DNA from 3 places in the Clostridium tanneri genome. Region 1 is predicted to be linked to each of the others. Evidence: riboswitches for the same ligand, from Rfam matches in the RefSeq annotation. Region 1 holds a riboswitch; each other region holds the start of a gene.
The links. A riboswitch is a leader RNA that binds a small molecule or an ion and turns the genes downstream of it on or off. The one in region 1 is predicted to bind S-adenosylmethionine.
Positions count from the first base shown of each region.

Region 2: linked by a shared signal. The riboswitch ahead of P8V03_RS13125 (O-acetylhomoserine aminocarboxypropyltransferase/cysteine synthase family protein) and the one ahead of P8V03_RS12095 (methionine ABC transporter ATP-binding protein) in region 1 are both predicted to bind S-adenosylmethionine.
Region 3: linked by a shared signal. The riboswitch ahead of P8V03_RS12630 (Na+/H+ antiporter NhaC family protein) and the one ahead of P8V03_RS12095 (methionine ABC transporter ATP-binding protein) in region 1 are both predicted to bind S-adenosylmethionine.

Region 1 covers NZ_JARUJP010000013.1:80,619-85,759, forward strand. Annotated here, with positions in the region: gene P8V03_RS12080 (motility protein A) at 1-753, opposite strand, end outside; gene P8V03_RS12085 (MetQ/NlpA family ABC transporter substrate-binding protein) at 974-1,795, opposite strand; gene P8V03_RS12090 (methionine ABC transporter permease) at 1,845-2,486, opposite strand; gene P8V03_RS12095 (methionine ABC transporter ATP-binding protein) at 2,479-3,444, opposite strand; SAM riboswitch class I at 3,729-3,841, opposite strand; gene P8V03_RS12100 (D-alanine--D-alanine ligase) at 4,015-4,917, opposite strand.
Region 2 covers NZ_JARUJP010000015.1:89,654-94,794, reverse strand. Annotated here, with positions in the region: gene metX (homoserine O-acetyltransferase MetX) at 1-1,080, opposite strand, end outside; gene P8V03_RS13125 (O-acetylhomoserine aminocarboxypropyltransferase/cysteine synthase family protein) at 1,239-2,516, opposite strand; SAM riboswitch class I at 2,676-2,788, opposite strand; SAM riboswitch class I at 3,146-3,259, shown strand; gene metF (methylenetetrahydrofolate reductase [NAD(P)H]) at 3,382-4,278, shown strand; gene P8V03_RS13115 (homocysteine S-methyltransferase family protein) at 4,372-5,141, shown strand, end outside.
Region 3 covers NZ_JARUJP010000014.1:86,955-92,095, forward strand. Annotated here, with positions in the region: gene P8V03_RS12620 (prolyl-tRNA synthetase associated domain-containing protein) at 1-29, opposite strand, end outside; gene P8V03_RS12625 (aminopeptidase) at 143-1,258, opposite strand; gene P8V03_RS12630 (Na+/H+ antiporter NhaC family protein) at 1,541-2,869, opposite strand; SAM riboswitch class I at 3,005-3,113, opposite strand; gene deoC (deoxyribose-phosphate aldolase) at 3,325-3,978, opposite strand; gene mscL (large-conductance mechanosensitive channel protein MscL) at 4,187-4,594, shown strand; gene P8V03_RS12645 (hypothetical protein) at 4,916-5,134, shown strand.

The DNA.
Region 1 (5,141 bases):
TACTTCTACTTCATCTTCACCTAAAAATGCAAGAAGTTTTTCTCTCATTACGTTAGTATTTTCACCTGATTGAATGCTTATAAGTCCTTCTACAATCATTTCTTTTTGAAACAATTCCTCTGCAGTATTTGCCTTTAACTTTTTAGACATAGGCATGAAAAGCATATTGGCAAGCATAGATCCGTAAAATGTAGTAATTAGTGCAACTGCCATCTGTGGTCCGATAGTTGACGGATCAGATAAAGTTTTTAACATATTAATCAGTCCTATTAAAGTACCAATCATTCCAAAGGCAGGAGCTAAAGCTGCTCCAGTATCCAATAAACTTCTATTATTTTTATGTCTTTCATTAATTCCCCTCATCTTGAGTCCTAGAACCGTTCTTACAACCTGTGGCTCAATTCCATCTACCACCATCATCAATCCCTTTTTTATAAATGGATCACTTACTTCTTCCGCTATCTGCTCTAAACCCATAAGTCCTTCTTTCCTTGCCTTCATAGACCACCTTGCTAGCATTTCTATAACCACTAAAGAGTTTGTACTTTTCTCCCTAAACACCAAAGAAAATAGCTTAAAAAGCTGTTTTACATTCTCTTTCTTACTACTTAGTAGAAGAGAACCAATTGTGCCTCCGAAGACTATAAATATAGATGGTATATCTATAAAAGTAAGAATAGACCCTCCTGTTAATATACCAAAAAGTACAAATAGCACCGCAAGGGCACTTCCTATAACTGAAATAATATCCATGATAACCTCCATAATTCTGCAAATATTAAATATTAACTGGACAATTTGCTTAAATAAATTACATTCAAATTACATACATTTCATTTTTCGTCTAATTTAGTCAATAACTTTATAAAATTTTACATATATCTCATATTTTCGCAATTGTTTGTAAATTAATCCAATATAAAAACACTATGAAATCTTGATAAATTCCATAGTGCTTTTACATTTATTTTGTTTAAAATGCTGGTATTATGCTGCCCTTGTATTTTTCTTCAATAAATTTCTTAACCTCTGGAGAATTAAGTGCCTTAGATAAAGCCTGGATATATGGCTTGTTTTTGTCATCTTGCTTAACAGCAAGTACATTTGCATAAGGTGAATCTTTAGATTCTATAGCTATTGCATCTTTTAATGGATTTAATCCAGCTTCTATAGCATAGTTGGTGTTTATAACAGCTGCCTCTACATCTCCCAGTACTCTTGGAAGTTGAGGTGCTTCCATTTCAGTAACTTTTATATTCTTCTTATTTTCAGTAATATCCTGTTTGGATATAAGTTCTCCGGCCTTTAACTTTATAAGTCCTTCTTTCTCCAATAGCCTTAAAGCTCTTGCTCCATTAGTAGGGTCGTTTGGAATAGCAATTTCTGCTCCCTCTTTAATTTGATCTAGTTTTGTAATCTTCTTTGAATACACACCCATTGGCTCTATGTGCACTTTAGCTGTATAGTCTAGCTTGGTCTTTTTTTCTTCATTAAATTTACTTAAATATGGAACGTGCTGAAAGAAGTTTGCATCTAATTCTCCTTCATCCAATGATGTATTTGGTGTTACGTAATCTGTGAATTCAACTATTTGAAGGTCATATCCTTCCTTTTGAAGTATTGGTTTTACTTGCTCTAGTATCTCCTTATGGGGTACAGGTGTTGCCCCTATCTTTATTACCTTCTTATCATCGCTATTTGAAGCAGTCGTTGCTGTCTGTTTTGCTCCGCATCCTGATAAACCCAAAACAAGTATTCCTGATAAAACTATCGATAAAATCTTTCCTTTTTTCATATTAAATTCCTCCTAATTTTTATTAATTATATTAAAATATAATTTATAACTATTTACTAAGCTTCTTATAGATAAAATCCCCCATGCTCTGGAAAAGCTGCACAATTACAATGAGGATAACAACGGTATAAATCATCACATCTGTTTGGAATCTATAGTATCCATATTTAATAGCTACATCTCCTAGTCCACCACCACCGATGGCACCAGCCATAGCGGAATATCCAACTACGCTAATAACTGTCAAAGTAACTCCCAGTATTATTGATGGAATGGCCTCTTTAAGAATAACTTTAAAAATTATCTGCCAATTACTTGCTCCAAAAGACCTTGCAGCTTCAATTACTCCTGGATCTACTTCTTTCATAGCTGATTCTATTATTCTTGCTGCAAAAGGTGCAGCTGCTATAGTTAAGGGTACAATAGCTGCTGTTGTTCCTATGGTTTTTCCAACTACTAACTTGGTAAATGGGAATATAGCTATCATCAGTATTATAAAGGGGAAGGATCTTAGGATATTTATTATAAAATCCAAGCCTTTATAAACAACCTTATTTGGTTTTAACCCCTTTTCACTTGTAATAACAAGTATAATTGCAGGTATAAATCCTATAGCAACTGCTAAGATGGTAGAAACCATAACCATGTATAAAGTTTGCCCTAAGGCAGTCATTAGAACCTCTCTAAGCATTATCAATCACCTCCCAAGCTATAGATTTTGAATTTAAAAACTGGCAAATATTTGTCTTGTTATCTTCTGTAGTATTTATAACAAGACTTCCTAATACGTTATCCCTGAATTTTTCCAGCTTCCCCCAAACTATTGAAAAGTCTATATTAAGTTCTCTTGCCATAGATGTTATAATCGCCTGCTGACTTTGTTCTTTCGGAAAGAATAATCTTATGTTGACTCCCTCCTCAGGCAACAGCTCCTCCTCTCCAAGCAGCTTTTCCAGATGCTTGTCTGGCTTTAAAAATAACTCCTCTGCATCACCTAAGCTTTTTATTTCCCCCTTATCCATAATGGCTACTTTTGAGCATATCTGTTTTACTACCTCCATCTGATGGGTAACAATAACAACTGTTATGTTTAGTTTTTCATTTATCTCTTTAATTAAATTAAGTATAGATTTTGTTGTATTTGGATCTAGTGCTGAAGTTGCCTCATCACATAATAAAATTTCTGGTTGAAGGGCAAGAGCTCTGGCTATAGCTACTCTTTGCTTTTGTCCTCCACTTAGATCTCTTGGCATGCTGTTCATTTTATCCTTAAGGCCTACAAGTTCTAGCAAATTTGTAACTCTTGCATTTATTTCAACTTTGCTATAGTTCCATACCTCTAGTGGAAGAGCTACATTTTCATATACATTTTTTCTATTTAAGAGATTAAAGCTTTGAAATATCATACCAAGCCCCTTTCTAAAGCTCCTTAATTCCCTTTCACTTAGCTCTTCTATTTCTTTACTCATAACTCTTATGCTGCCACTATCATAGCTTTCAAGCCCGTTTAGACATCTTAAAAGAGTTGACTTTCCAGCACCACTATGTCCAACTATTCCTACAATTTCACCCCTTTTTATATCTAGACTTACCTCTTTTAAAACTTTTGTATTAGAAAAACTTTTATTTACATCTTTAATTTCAATCATCTAATTTCTCCTTCCTAATTATCTAAGCATACTCCGTAACGTTTTTATTTTACAATGGTAAACTATTAAAACTTCAACTTTGTAAAATTTCACATTATTAAAGTGAAATTTGTATGTAATATCCAAGATCTACTTTGGTTGTGCCTAAGATAGTTGCCCAATATTGAATTTTAAAATTAAGCCTTTAGTACTACATTTCCTCAGAAGATACCTTCTAGGAAAATAGCAGATACACAAAAATTAAAGCCCGAGGAAAACCTCGAGCTTAAAATCTCAACGATATCCTCTCATCTTCCAGCTTACGCTGTAGGAATTAGCACCATTGTATTATTGTTTAAACAACAATACTGGTTGCTGGGCTTCATAGGGCCAGTCCCTCCACCTCTCTTGATAAGTTCAAGTTCTTTATTTAATTTATGTGTTTAATTATATCAATGTAAGTTTACACTGTCAATAAAAATTATTGAAATTTTATCTTTTCAAATAATTTTTATATCTTTGACATTTTTGATGTAAACAGAATCCGGTGAAGGTTCTTCCCCACCGGACCTAAGTTTCACCTTTACAAATCTATCTTACTTCTTTCAAGGATAATTCTGTTACTTTATCTAATAAATCACTGTAAGACATATTTACAGCTTTTGCCCCTTTAGGGAATAGACTATTCTTTGTCATTCCAGGTAAAGTATTTAACTCAAGTAAATAAGGTACGCCTTCCTTTATTATCATATCTACTCTTACGTATACACTGCATTTTAGAACCTTCCAGCATTCTAATGCCATTTCTTCAATTTTCTTTTGTAAGCCTTCTTCAAATTGTACTACTATTTCATCTGAGCCTCCATCAGCATATTTTGCTGTATAGTCAAAGAATTCAGCTTTAGGTTTAATAGCTATTATAGCTATCATTTTTCCGTCTAACATACAGCAAGTTATTTCATCGCCTTTTATATACTTTTCAATCATAACTTCCTTATCGTAATCTAATGCTAAGCTTACTGCACTTTCTATATCTTCTTTTTTCTTAATCAAGTTTGTAGCTACACTAGAACCACCACTATTTGGCTTTACGAACACTGGGTATCCCATCTTATCTATATAATCATAGTCTATCTCATCTACACTTCTAACGCATAACCAATCAGCAGTATTTATTCCTGACTGTCTTAGTATTCTTTTAGTTATATCCTTATCCATACATATTCCGCTGGTAAGTGGTCCACAGCCTGAGTATGGAATGTCCATTGTTTCCAGTACAGCTTGTATTGTTCCGTCTTCACCAAATTTTCCATGAAGAGCAATAAATGCAAAATCTATATCTTTAGCTTTTTCCATTACATCATCTTTTTTATCTATAACTATAGGAACAACCTCATATTTATCCTTATTAAAGTATTTAACTATTTCTTTCCCTGAGTTTAAAGATACTTCTCTTTCTGAGGATACTCCTCCCATAATAACTCCAATCTTCATTTTCATTCCTCCATACACCTTATTTACTTTTCTTAATAATATTGTATTAATATTATTGAAATAAGTTAAGTACCACCTTTCCTCTATTTTATAATAAAAGTGGCTTCATTAGTATAAGAAACTCAGCTTTTTTAAGAAGTACTGAAAATAAGCTAAACTATTTATGTATAACAGGCTATTTTAACTGTTGCAGTTTTGGATAAGTATGTTAAAGTAATAGTAGA
Region 2 (5,141 bases), on a different contig from region 1:
TCCTGGTTCCAGTAAGAAAGAATCATGTCCGCAGTTTGACTGGACTTCATGGTACTCTAAATTTACACCGCTTAAGCTTAGTATATCTCTGCTTTTTCTAAGTTCACCTATGTGGAAGAGAGTATCAGAGGAGATTGAAGCTAGTAGAAACTTGGATTTTATTCTACGAAGGGCTGCTTCATAGGAACCGTATTCTCTTTTTAAATCAAATAAATCCATTGCTCTTGTTATATAAAGATAGGTGTTAGCATCAAATCTATTTACAAGCTTACTTCCTTGGTAGTTTAGGTAACTGTCTATTTCAAATTCTGCATCAAACCCTTGATAGAAATCTATTATATTACTTCTAGTTTTTCTTCCAAATTTTTTATTCATTAAATCCTTAGTTTGATAGGTGAGCATAGCAATCATTCTTGCTATAGATAAGCCATTGAAAGGAACTGCTGCCTGGTAGTAGTCTCCTTTATTCCAGTTAGGATCAGTTATTATGGCTCTTCTCATAATGTGATTTATTCCTATAGACTCTGTACTTAGGTTAAGAGGTGAAGCTAAGTCTATAACTCCGTCTATAAAATCAGGATAAGATACTGCCCACTGAAGTGCTTGTAGTCCACCCATAGAACCGCCTACTACAGCTAAAAGATGGTTTATATTAAAGTAATCTAGTATTTTCTTTTGGGCATTAACCATATCTTTTATTGTAACAATAGGGAAGGTTATTCCATAAGCTTTGCCTGTTTCAGGATTTATAGATGAGGGGCCTGTGGAACCGCTGCAGCCTCCTAGAATATTAGAGCAGATTATAAAATACTTGTTAGTATCGAATATCTTATCAGCACCTACAAAATCTTCCCACCAACCTTCAGTATCTTCTGGAGCATGCCTAGCTGGATGAGAATCACCAGTTAGAGCATGAGTTATAAGTATACAGTTACTCTTATCCTCATTCAGCTTTCCATAAGTTTCAAAGCATAGAGTTATTGGACCAAAATTTTTTTCGCTCTCAAGGAGAAAGTCTTTCTTTTTAGAAAAGGTAAGATACTCCTTAAAACCTTCCTTTCTATAATTAAATTCATTCAATAGATACACCTCCAAATTTATAAAAAGACAATTGGTAGTAAATATATTAAAGATACTATGCTATTAGGAGGAAACATGGGATACTACCAATTGTCTAGTGGGCTATATTAATTCAAAGTTATAATGTTATAAAGCATTAATTTTATAAAGTTAAGGCCTTATACTTGCTCTAATGCGTCTGAAAGATCTGCAATCAGGTCAGTCACATCTTCAATTCCTATAGAAATTCTTATAAGTTCAGGGCTAACTCCTGCTTCAGTTAACTGCTCTTCACTAAGTTGAGAGTGAGTTGTAGAAGCTGGGTGAATTATTAAGGATTTAGCATCTCCAACATTAGCAAGGTGTGAGAATATTTTCACGTTCTCTATTATCTTTTTACCAGCTTCAACTCCGCCATTTACCCCAAAAGTGAATATAGAACCGGCTCCTAGAGGAAGATACTTTTTAGATAAATCATAATATTTGTTACCCTCTAATTCTGGATAGTTAACCCACTGAACTTTAGGATGATTACTTAAGAATTCCACGATTTTTCTAGTGTTCTCTACGTGCTTTTGTACTCTAAGGGATAGAGTTTCAACTCCTAATATAAGTAAGAAAGAGTTGAATGGTGATATACAAGCTCCTAAATCTCTTAAAAGAGATACTCTTAACTTAGTAATATAAGCAGCAGCACCAACGGCTTCTACAAATTTTAGTCCGTGATAACTTTCGTCAGGCTCTACTAGACCAGGAAATTTTCCATTATCCCAGTTGAATTTTCCTGAATCTATAACTATACCACCTATAGATGTGCCGTGTCCGCCAATGAACTTTGTAAGAGAATGAACTATAATATCTGCGCCAAATTCGATTGGTCTGCAAAGATAAGGTGATGCAAAGGTATTATCTACTACTAGAGGAACACCATGGCTATGTGCAATATCTGCAACAGCTTGAATATCTACAAGGTTTATTCCTGGATTACCTATAGTTTCTATATACACTGCCTTAGTTTTTTCAGTTATAGCAGCTTCAAAGTTTGCTGGATCATCTGGATTTACAAGATTGACCTTAATTCCAAAGTTTTTAAAGGTATGAGTAAATAGTGTGTAAGTTCCACCGTAGAGGGTAGCAGCAGCGACTATTTCATCACCAGCACCTGCGATATTTGTTATAGCGTAAGTAATTGCAGCCATTCCTGAAGCAGTGGCCACAGCACCAACGCCGCCTTCTAGTTGAGCAACTCTTTCTTCTAAGACAGCAGTAGTTGGATTTGTTAATCTTGTATAAATGTTTCCTGACTCTGCAAGACCAAATAAGTTAGCAGCATGTTCTGCGCTGTCAAAAACATAAGAAGATGTTTGATAAATTGGAACTGCTCTTGATTTACTGCTTGCATCTGGTGTGTGTCCTCCGTGTGCTTGAATAGTATCAAATCTTAATTTTCTTGTCATAATAAATTCCTCCTCAAATAATTCATAATTTTGTACTCACACGGAACTTCTATATTTAGAGTTTAACTAAGCAAATTATTTTTACCTCTGCTTAAAAATTTTACGTAAAACAAAAAACTTCTCGTGTTGATGAGACACAAGAAGTTTAAATCCTCATGCTTCTCATCTCTCAGGTTTACTACCTGCTGGAATTAGCACCGTTGAATATACTGTTAATATATTCAGGTTGCCGGGCGTCATAGGGCCAGTCCCTCAGCCTCTCTTGATAAGAAGTTCCGTATTCGATTGAAACTATCATACCAGATATTAGAATGCACTGTCAATATATAAAAAACAAAAGTTTGAATATTAAACTGATGTGAATTTCATAAAGTGTTGATATTCCTTAATTTTCCGTTAAAAAACTTTTTTCTGCAAAAGAAGGGAGGAATAATTATTATATGATAATTATACAACAACTTTATGTGAATTGTTTTTAATCTATGTAATTATAGATCCTTAGAAACCTTATATATCAAGGTTTTATTCTGAAATATGAGCAGTTTCAATGGTTAGAGAAGCTCTAAAGTTTTTGTTGACAAATATAATGAAAAGTATTAATATTAGCATAAAATGTATATAATAAAATTTTCTTATCAAGAGTGGTGGAGGGACTGGCCCTATGAAACCCGACAACCGGCATTCAAAAGTGAATGTATCGGTGTCAATTCCTGCAGAATATTAGTTATTCTGACAGATAAGAATAGTAGTCTCATAATGTTAATTTAAGATTTTTAGAGCTGCTTTTCTTATGGAAAGGCAGCTTTTTTATTTTATAACAGCTGCAAAATCATTACCTAAATACGATAAATAAGGGGGTTTTAAAGTGTTTATAAAAGATTTATTTCTACATAAAAAGTTAACAATATCCTTTGAGTTATTTCCACCAAAACAGAGTGTATCCTTAGATGGAATATACAACACTATTGCAGAGTTAAAAGAGTTGAATCCGGATTTTATAAGTGTAACCTATGGTGCTGGAGGAAGCAGCAAAGACAGGAGTATAGAGCTAGCATCAGCAGTGAAAAATAAATTTGGAATAGAGACAGTAGCTCACTTAACCTGTATAACTTCTACCAAGAGAGAAGTTAAAAATACGTTGGATAAACTACAGGAAAATAATATAGACAATATACTGGCCTTAAGAGGGGATATACCCAAGGATTTTGTATTACCAGAGAACTTAGAGTACAATAGTTCCAAAGACTTAATTTGTGAATTAGCTCAGAGAAAGGGGTTTTGTATATCTGCAGCAGCCTATCCAGAGGGATATATGGGATCTATGGATATAGATAGGGAAATAAAAAGTCTTAGGGATAAAGTAGATTGTGGTGCAGAGGTATTAATTACCCAACTTTTCTTTAATAATAATAGTTTTTATGATTTTAAGGAGAAGTTATATAAGTATAATATTAATACTCCTGTTATTGCTGGGGTTATGCCTGCTGTAGATAGAGATTTAATAAACCGCATTTCATGGATTTCTGGTGCTTCTATTCCTGATAGACTGAAAAAACTTTTAGACAAATATCAGTATTCACCAGAATCTTTGTTAGAAGCAGGTACAGTTTATGCGTCGGAACAGGTCTCTGATTTAGTTGCCAGTGGAGTAGAAGGGATACATCTTTATACTATGAACAAATCAGAAATTGTAAAGAAAATCCTAAAAAGTGTAGAGGAAATTCGTAAGTCTGTAAATTATAAGTCAGTAAGCTCCTTCTAGATAGAACCGTTGCAAGAGGATATTTAGGAGAAAGCAAATCTAAATTAATATATAGGTTTATTAGACACAATTATGGGAAAGGAAGTGGGCAAGATGTCATTAAAAGATAGATTTATGTTTTTTGATGGAGCTATGGGAACTATGCTTCAAAGAGAAGGGCTTAAGGTAGGAGAACTACCGGAAAGTCTTAATATAACTAATCCAGATATTATAAGAAAGATACACCGTCAATATATAGAAGCAGGTTCTGATGTAGTAATTACTAATACTTTTGGTGCCAATGAATTAAAATATAGTAATTCTCAGTTTTTAATAGAAGAGGTCATAACTGCTGGAGTTAAGGTAGCTAGAGAAGCAGCGGCAGATAAGCTTGTAGCTTTAGATATAGGACCTATAGGTCAGATTATGGAGCCTACAGGAAGTTTAAGCTTTGAAGGAGCCTATGAGTTATTTAAAAAACAAGTAATTATAGGAGAGAAAGCAGGAGCAGATCTAATCTTAATAGAAACTATGTCAGATTTATATGAGACTAAAGCGGCAATACTTGCAGCTAAGGAAAATAGTTCTCTGCCAGTATTTTGTACTATGACTTTTCAAGAGAATGGAAGAACTCTAATGGGTACAGATCCTAAAACAATGGTTTTTGTACTAGAAGGACTTGGTGTTGATGCTCTAGGAGTTAACTGCTCACTGGGACCTAAGGAGCTTATGTCTATAGTAGAAGAAATTCTAAAATATTCTTCTATCCCTGTTATGGTTCAGCCAAACGCTGGATTGCCAAGGTATGACGGTGAAAAAACTATTTACGACATAGCACCGGAGCAGTTTGCAGAATATATAAAGACAATGGCAGAAAAAGGGGT
Region 3 (5,141 bases), on a different contig from region 1:
TCGTATACCTTTTGTTCATTTTCTAAAATCATTTTTATCTCTCCTTCGTTTGCTTTTTATAAAGTTAATTTTACTATATAAATCTGTTTTTGTAAAACTTTTCACAATATTAAAAAATGGTGGAGTATTCCCCACCATTTACTTATTTCAAGTTTTCAGGATTTAATCCTTTTAATTCCTCCACTACAAAAATTCCATCTTTTCTTATTAAAACATTATCAAAATAAATTTCTCCACCACCATACTCTGGTCTTTGAATATACACTAAATCCCAATGCACTGAAGATTTGTTTCCATTAAAGCAATCATCATAGGACGCTCCTGGCGTAAAGTGAATTGAGCCTGCAATTTTCTCATCAAATAAAGTATCTTTCATAGGCTTTAATATATAAGGGTTAACTCCTATTGCAAATTCGCCCACATATCTAGCCCCTTCATCTGTGTCAAATACCTTGTTTATCCTTTCAGTATCATTTGCAGTGGCCTTAATTATCTTTCCATCCTTAAATTCCAACCTTATGTTTTCATAGGTAAATCCATTATAAACTGCTGGTGTGTTATATGTAATGTATCCATTCACAGAATCCTTAACTGGAGCACTATAAACCTCTCCATCTGGGATATTTAACTTTCCGTCACATTTTATAGCATTAAGTCCCTTAATAGAAAAGCGTAAGTCTGTTCCCTCTCCTTTTATGTGAACTCTATCTGTTCTGTTCATTAGTTCTACTAGTGGATTCATAGCTTCTGACATTTTTCCATAGTCTAAATTACAAACATTAAAATAAAAATCTTCGAAGTCCTCTGTACTAGTACCTGCTGCCTGGGCCATTGCTGCTGTTGGATATCTTAACACTACCCATTTTGTCTTTGGAACTCTTATGTCCCCATGTACTGGCTGCCAAAACTTTTTCATCATTAGAGACATATTTTCACCTGGTACATCAGAAGTTTCTGTTAAATTACTTGGCACTCTTAATCCTATATAGGCATCCATGTCAGCCATTCTCGCTGCTTCATATTCAGCCATCATCTCTAACTGCTCTTCAGTGCAGTTCATGTATAATTCTCTATCCACCTCCGGAAGTTTGTTTGTTACAAAAGGAATTCCACCGGCAAGATAGGTTTGTTTTATAAGCTCAAGGGTTAAAGGATTTGGAGTACCTATAGTTTCAATTAAAACCTTTTCACCCCTTTGAATATTGCAAGAATAGTTAATTAAATTTTTTGCTAAAGTTATTATTCTAGGATCTTTCATATAAATTCCTCCTTTGATTTATGAAGTGGAAACTTGAATCAGATGGAGTTTCAACTCCATCTGATTCTTAGCTGAACGAATCCAGGGACGTAGCCGCTCGGAACGTAATCTTAGATAAGAGGGAGTATTAGAGCGGGTAGTCATTGGATAAAAATCTATGGTTTTATTATAGATAATTTTAGAAATAATTAACTGCAATAGCTATTATAGTACATATTATTTATTTTATCAAATTCTATGATATTTATCCAAAAAGTAAAAAGGGGAACCTCCCCTTTTCAGCTAAGCAACTTGCTCATTATCCAAATTTATTTTTTCTTTTATCGGTGTTAACTTTGGTAACCCAGTTAAAATAGCAATAATGGCACATATTCCCATAAGATATGGATAATATAAATATTTCATTACCAAAATTGGTGATATTTTTGCTACACCTGCAGCAACTAGTATTTGAGCTCCATAAGGTATAATTCCTTGTACAAAGCATGAAAAAGTATCTAATAAACTAGCAGTTTTTCTAGGGTCCACGCCAAACCTATCGGCAATATCCTTTGCTAAAGGTCCCACCATAACAATTGCTATAGTATTATTTGCTGTGCATGCATCTACTATGCTTATAAGAACAGATATGCCAATTTCAGCACCTTTTTTACTCTTAATTCTTTTTATAATAAAATCAATGATAAAGTCAATACCACCATTGTATTTAACTAATTCTACTATTCCGCTTATTAAAAGGGACATAATAACAAGGTCAGACATACCTGTAATGCCTTTGCCCACTGACTGAGCGAAACCTACTATATTAAAAGCACCTGTTGCAATTCCAACAACACCAGAAAATACTGTACCAAATATCAATATTAGGATTACATTTCCGCCTAATAGAGCACCTGCTAAAACGAAAATATATGGCAGCACTTTAACTAATGAGTAACTATAGGCCCCAGTTAAGGAAATTTCATTTCCACTTGTTATAACAGCAAGTATTATTGTAGTTAAAATAGCTGCTGGAAGAACTATCTTAAAGTTAACTCGAAACTTATCCTTAAGTTCACAGCCTTGAGTCTTAGTAGCAGCTATAGTTGTATCTGAAATCATTGAAAGGTTATCCCCAAACATAGATCCCCCTACCACTGCTGCTAAAGCAAGCTCTACTGGAACACCGGTCTTGGCAGCTATTCCTACTGCCATTGGAGCTATTGCGGCAATTGTTCCCATTGAAGTTCCTATAGAAGTAGAAATAAAACATGCGATGACAAATACTCCTGCAATCAATATGTTACCTGGCAATAGACTAAGTCCAAGGTTAACTGTTGAATCAACTGCTCCCATATCCTTTGCTACCTGAGCAAAGGCACCAGCTAATATAAATATTATACACATTAATATAATATTAGTATCTGCTGCCCCTAGGCAAAATCTCTCAAGTTTAGCATTAAAACTTTCCCTTTTATTCATAGCTAGGGCTACCAGTGCCGCTAACAAAAATGGCACAGTAACTGGAAGGGCATAAAAATCATTAGTTACAATTCCTGAAATTATGTACACTGCTACGAAAACAAAGAAAGGCAATAACGCCCACGGATTTCCTTTTTTACCTTCAATCATTATGAGTTCCTCCTCTTTTGTATTAATTCCAAACATTCACAACTATCAATCATCGGCAAGTTATTATAAGCTTTCACTTAATTTTGGACAATAAAAAAAACTTCTTGGAGATAAATCAAGAAGTCTATACCTCTCTCCTCATCTTCCAGGTAAAACCTGCTGGATTTAGCACCATTAAAAGCACAATATGCTTTTGGGTTGCCGGGTATCATAGGGCCAGTCCCTCCACCGCTCTTGATAAGAAGCAAATATTTAATTTTACTTTTGTATTATATCAATTTAATTAAATAAAGTCAATCATTATGTGAATTAAATCTACTAGAATATTTCATATTTCTCACAATAAATAAGAATTATAAAGACAGACTATATTCATATTATCCTAAAAGGAAATCTCCCGAATAAAAAAGAATATAGTCTTATTTTAACTATATTCTTTAGTTCAAACAATCTTATTACTTTGTAGATTCTTCTACTATTTTTATTCCGGCACTGGCACCTATTCTATTAGCACCAGCTTCTACCATAGCCATCGCTGTCTTGAAATCCCTTATTCCACCAGAGGCCTTAACCCCTACTCCACTTCCTACAGTTTTTCTCATTAGAGCTACATTCTCTACTTTTGCACCATCGCTGCTAAAGCCTGTTGAAGTTTTTACAAAGTCAGCCCCAGCCTTTACCGATAACTCACAAGCCTTTATAATCTCTTCTCTACTTAAAAGGCAGGTCTCAATTATAACCTTAACTAAGGCCTTTCCCTTTGCTTTATCTACAACTGCTTTAATATCCTCTTCAACAACAGAGTATTTCTTATCCTTTAAGGCACCTATATTTATTACCATGTCAACTTCTTCAGCACCATTGCCAATAGCATTTTCAGTTTCAAAAGCCTTAACTTCTTTAGTATTAGCTCCTAAAGGAAAGCCAATAACAACACAAGTTTTTACACCTGTTCCTTTTAGATTTTCCTTAACTAAAGCTGTATAGTATGGGTTTACACAAACAGATGCAAATTTATACTCTTTTGCCTCTTTGCACAGCTTTGTTACTTCCTCCTCAGTAGCCTCTGGTTTTAATATTGTATGGTCTATGTATTTTTGTATTTCCATCTATATTTATCTCCTTTCAAAATTATATCTAATTTTTAAAGTTATAATCAAATCTAAACCTATACTTCTATCTTACGCAACCTTCCTATTCATAATACCATAGTTTTGACTATTTTCACCTTTTAACACTAAATACTCTTAAATTCAAGTATATTATTTTCAAATCTTCAAACTCTATTTAAGTAAATTTAAAATAATATTAATGGAGTTGGAACTTATGTTTGAAGAATTTAAGAAATTTGCAGTAAAAGGAAATGTAATTGACCTAGCAGTTGGAGTTGTTATAGGTGGTGCCTTTGGCAAAATTGTCACCTCCCTAGTAAATGATATTCTTATGCCTGTTATAGGACTTTTATTAGGTGGAATAAACTTTACCAACTTAAAGTTTGTAATTCGCCCTGCCAAAGGTGGAGCATCTGAAGCAGCAATTAAATATGGTCAGTTTATTCAATCTGTTGTAGACTTTTTAATAATTTCTTTTTCTATTTTTATTTTTGTAAAAGCTATATACAGATTCAAGAAAAAAGAGGAAAAGAAGGAGGAAAAACTTCAAAGTTCTGAGGAAGAAAGACTCCTTGCAGAAATAAGAGATTTACTTAGAGATAACCTAAAGTAATGAATTTATGACCTTATTGTTCACTTTTTTATTGTTTATCTAAAGTTTTTAGCTCAAGTTAAGGATATACTTTATAGTATTACCGCTTCAATGGTAGATTTTTAATGAAAAAGCAAGCTATTTTATATTATTTCTTTAAATTGAAGGAAATAATATTTTTTTGCACAATATTAAAGGTTTAACATATACCTATTATATAGTATAATTTAACTCATACCAAAGATATTTAGTTTAAATTTATATCTAACTTTTAAATATAGAGTATGAATTTAATAGCTTCTTATCACATAAAATTATTATAGAAATTTGGAGGTAAAATTAATGTTCACTTTAATAATCCTAATATCCCTTGCCATATTTTTTATAGTTGGCTTCTTTGTGAGTGTACTAGCCCTTCCGCTGCTGGCAGCTATACTGCCTATTGTTATAGCCGTTGCTGTTCTTTCCTTTGCACTTAAATTGGTCTTTGGAGCTCCTTTATTTATTTTAGCTATAATTATCGCCGCTATTTACTTCTCAAAAAATAAGAAAAGCAAGTAGAAAAAAT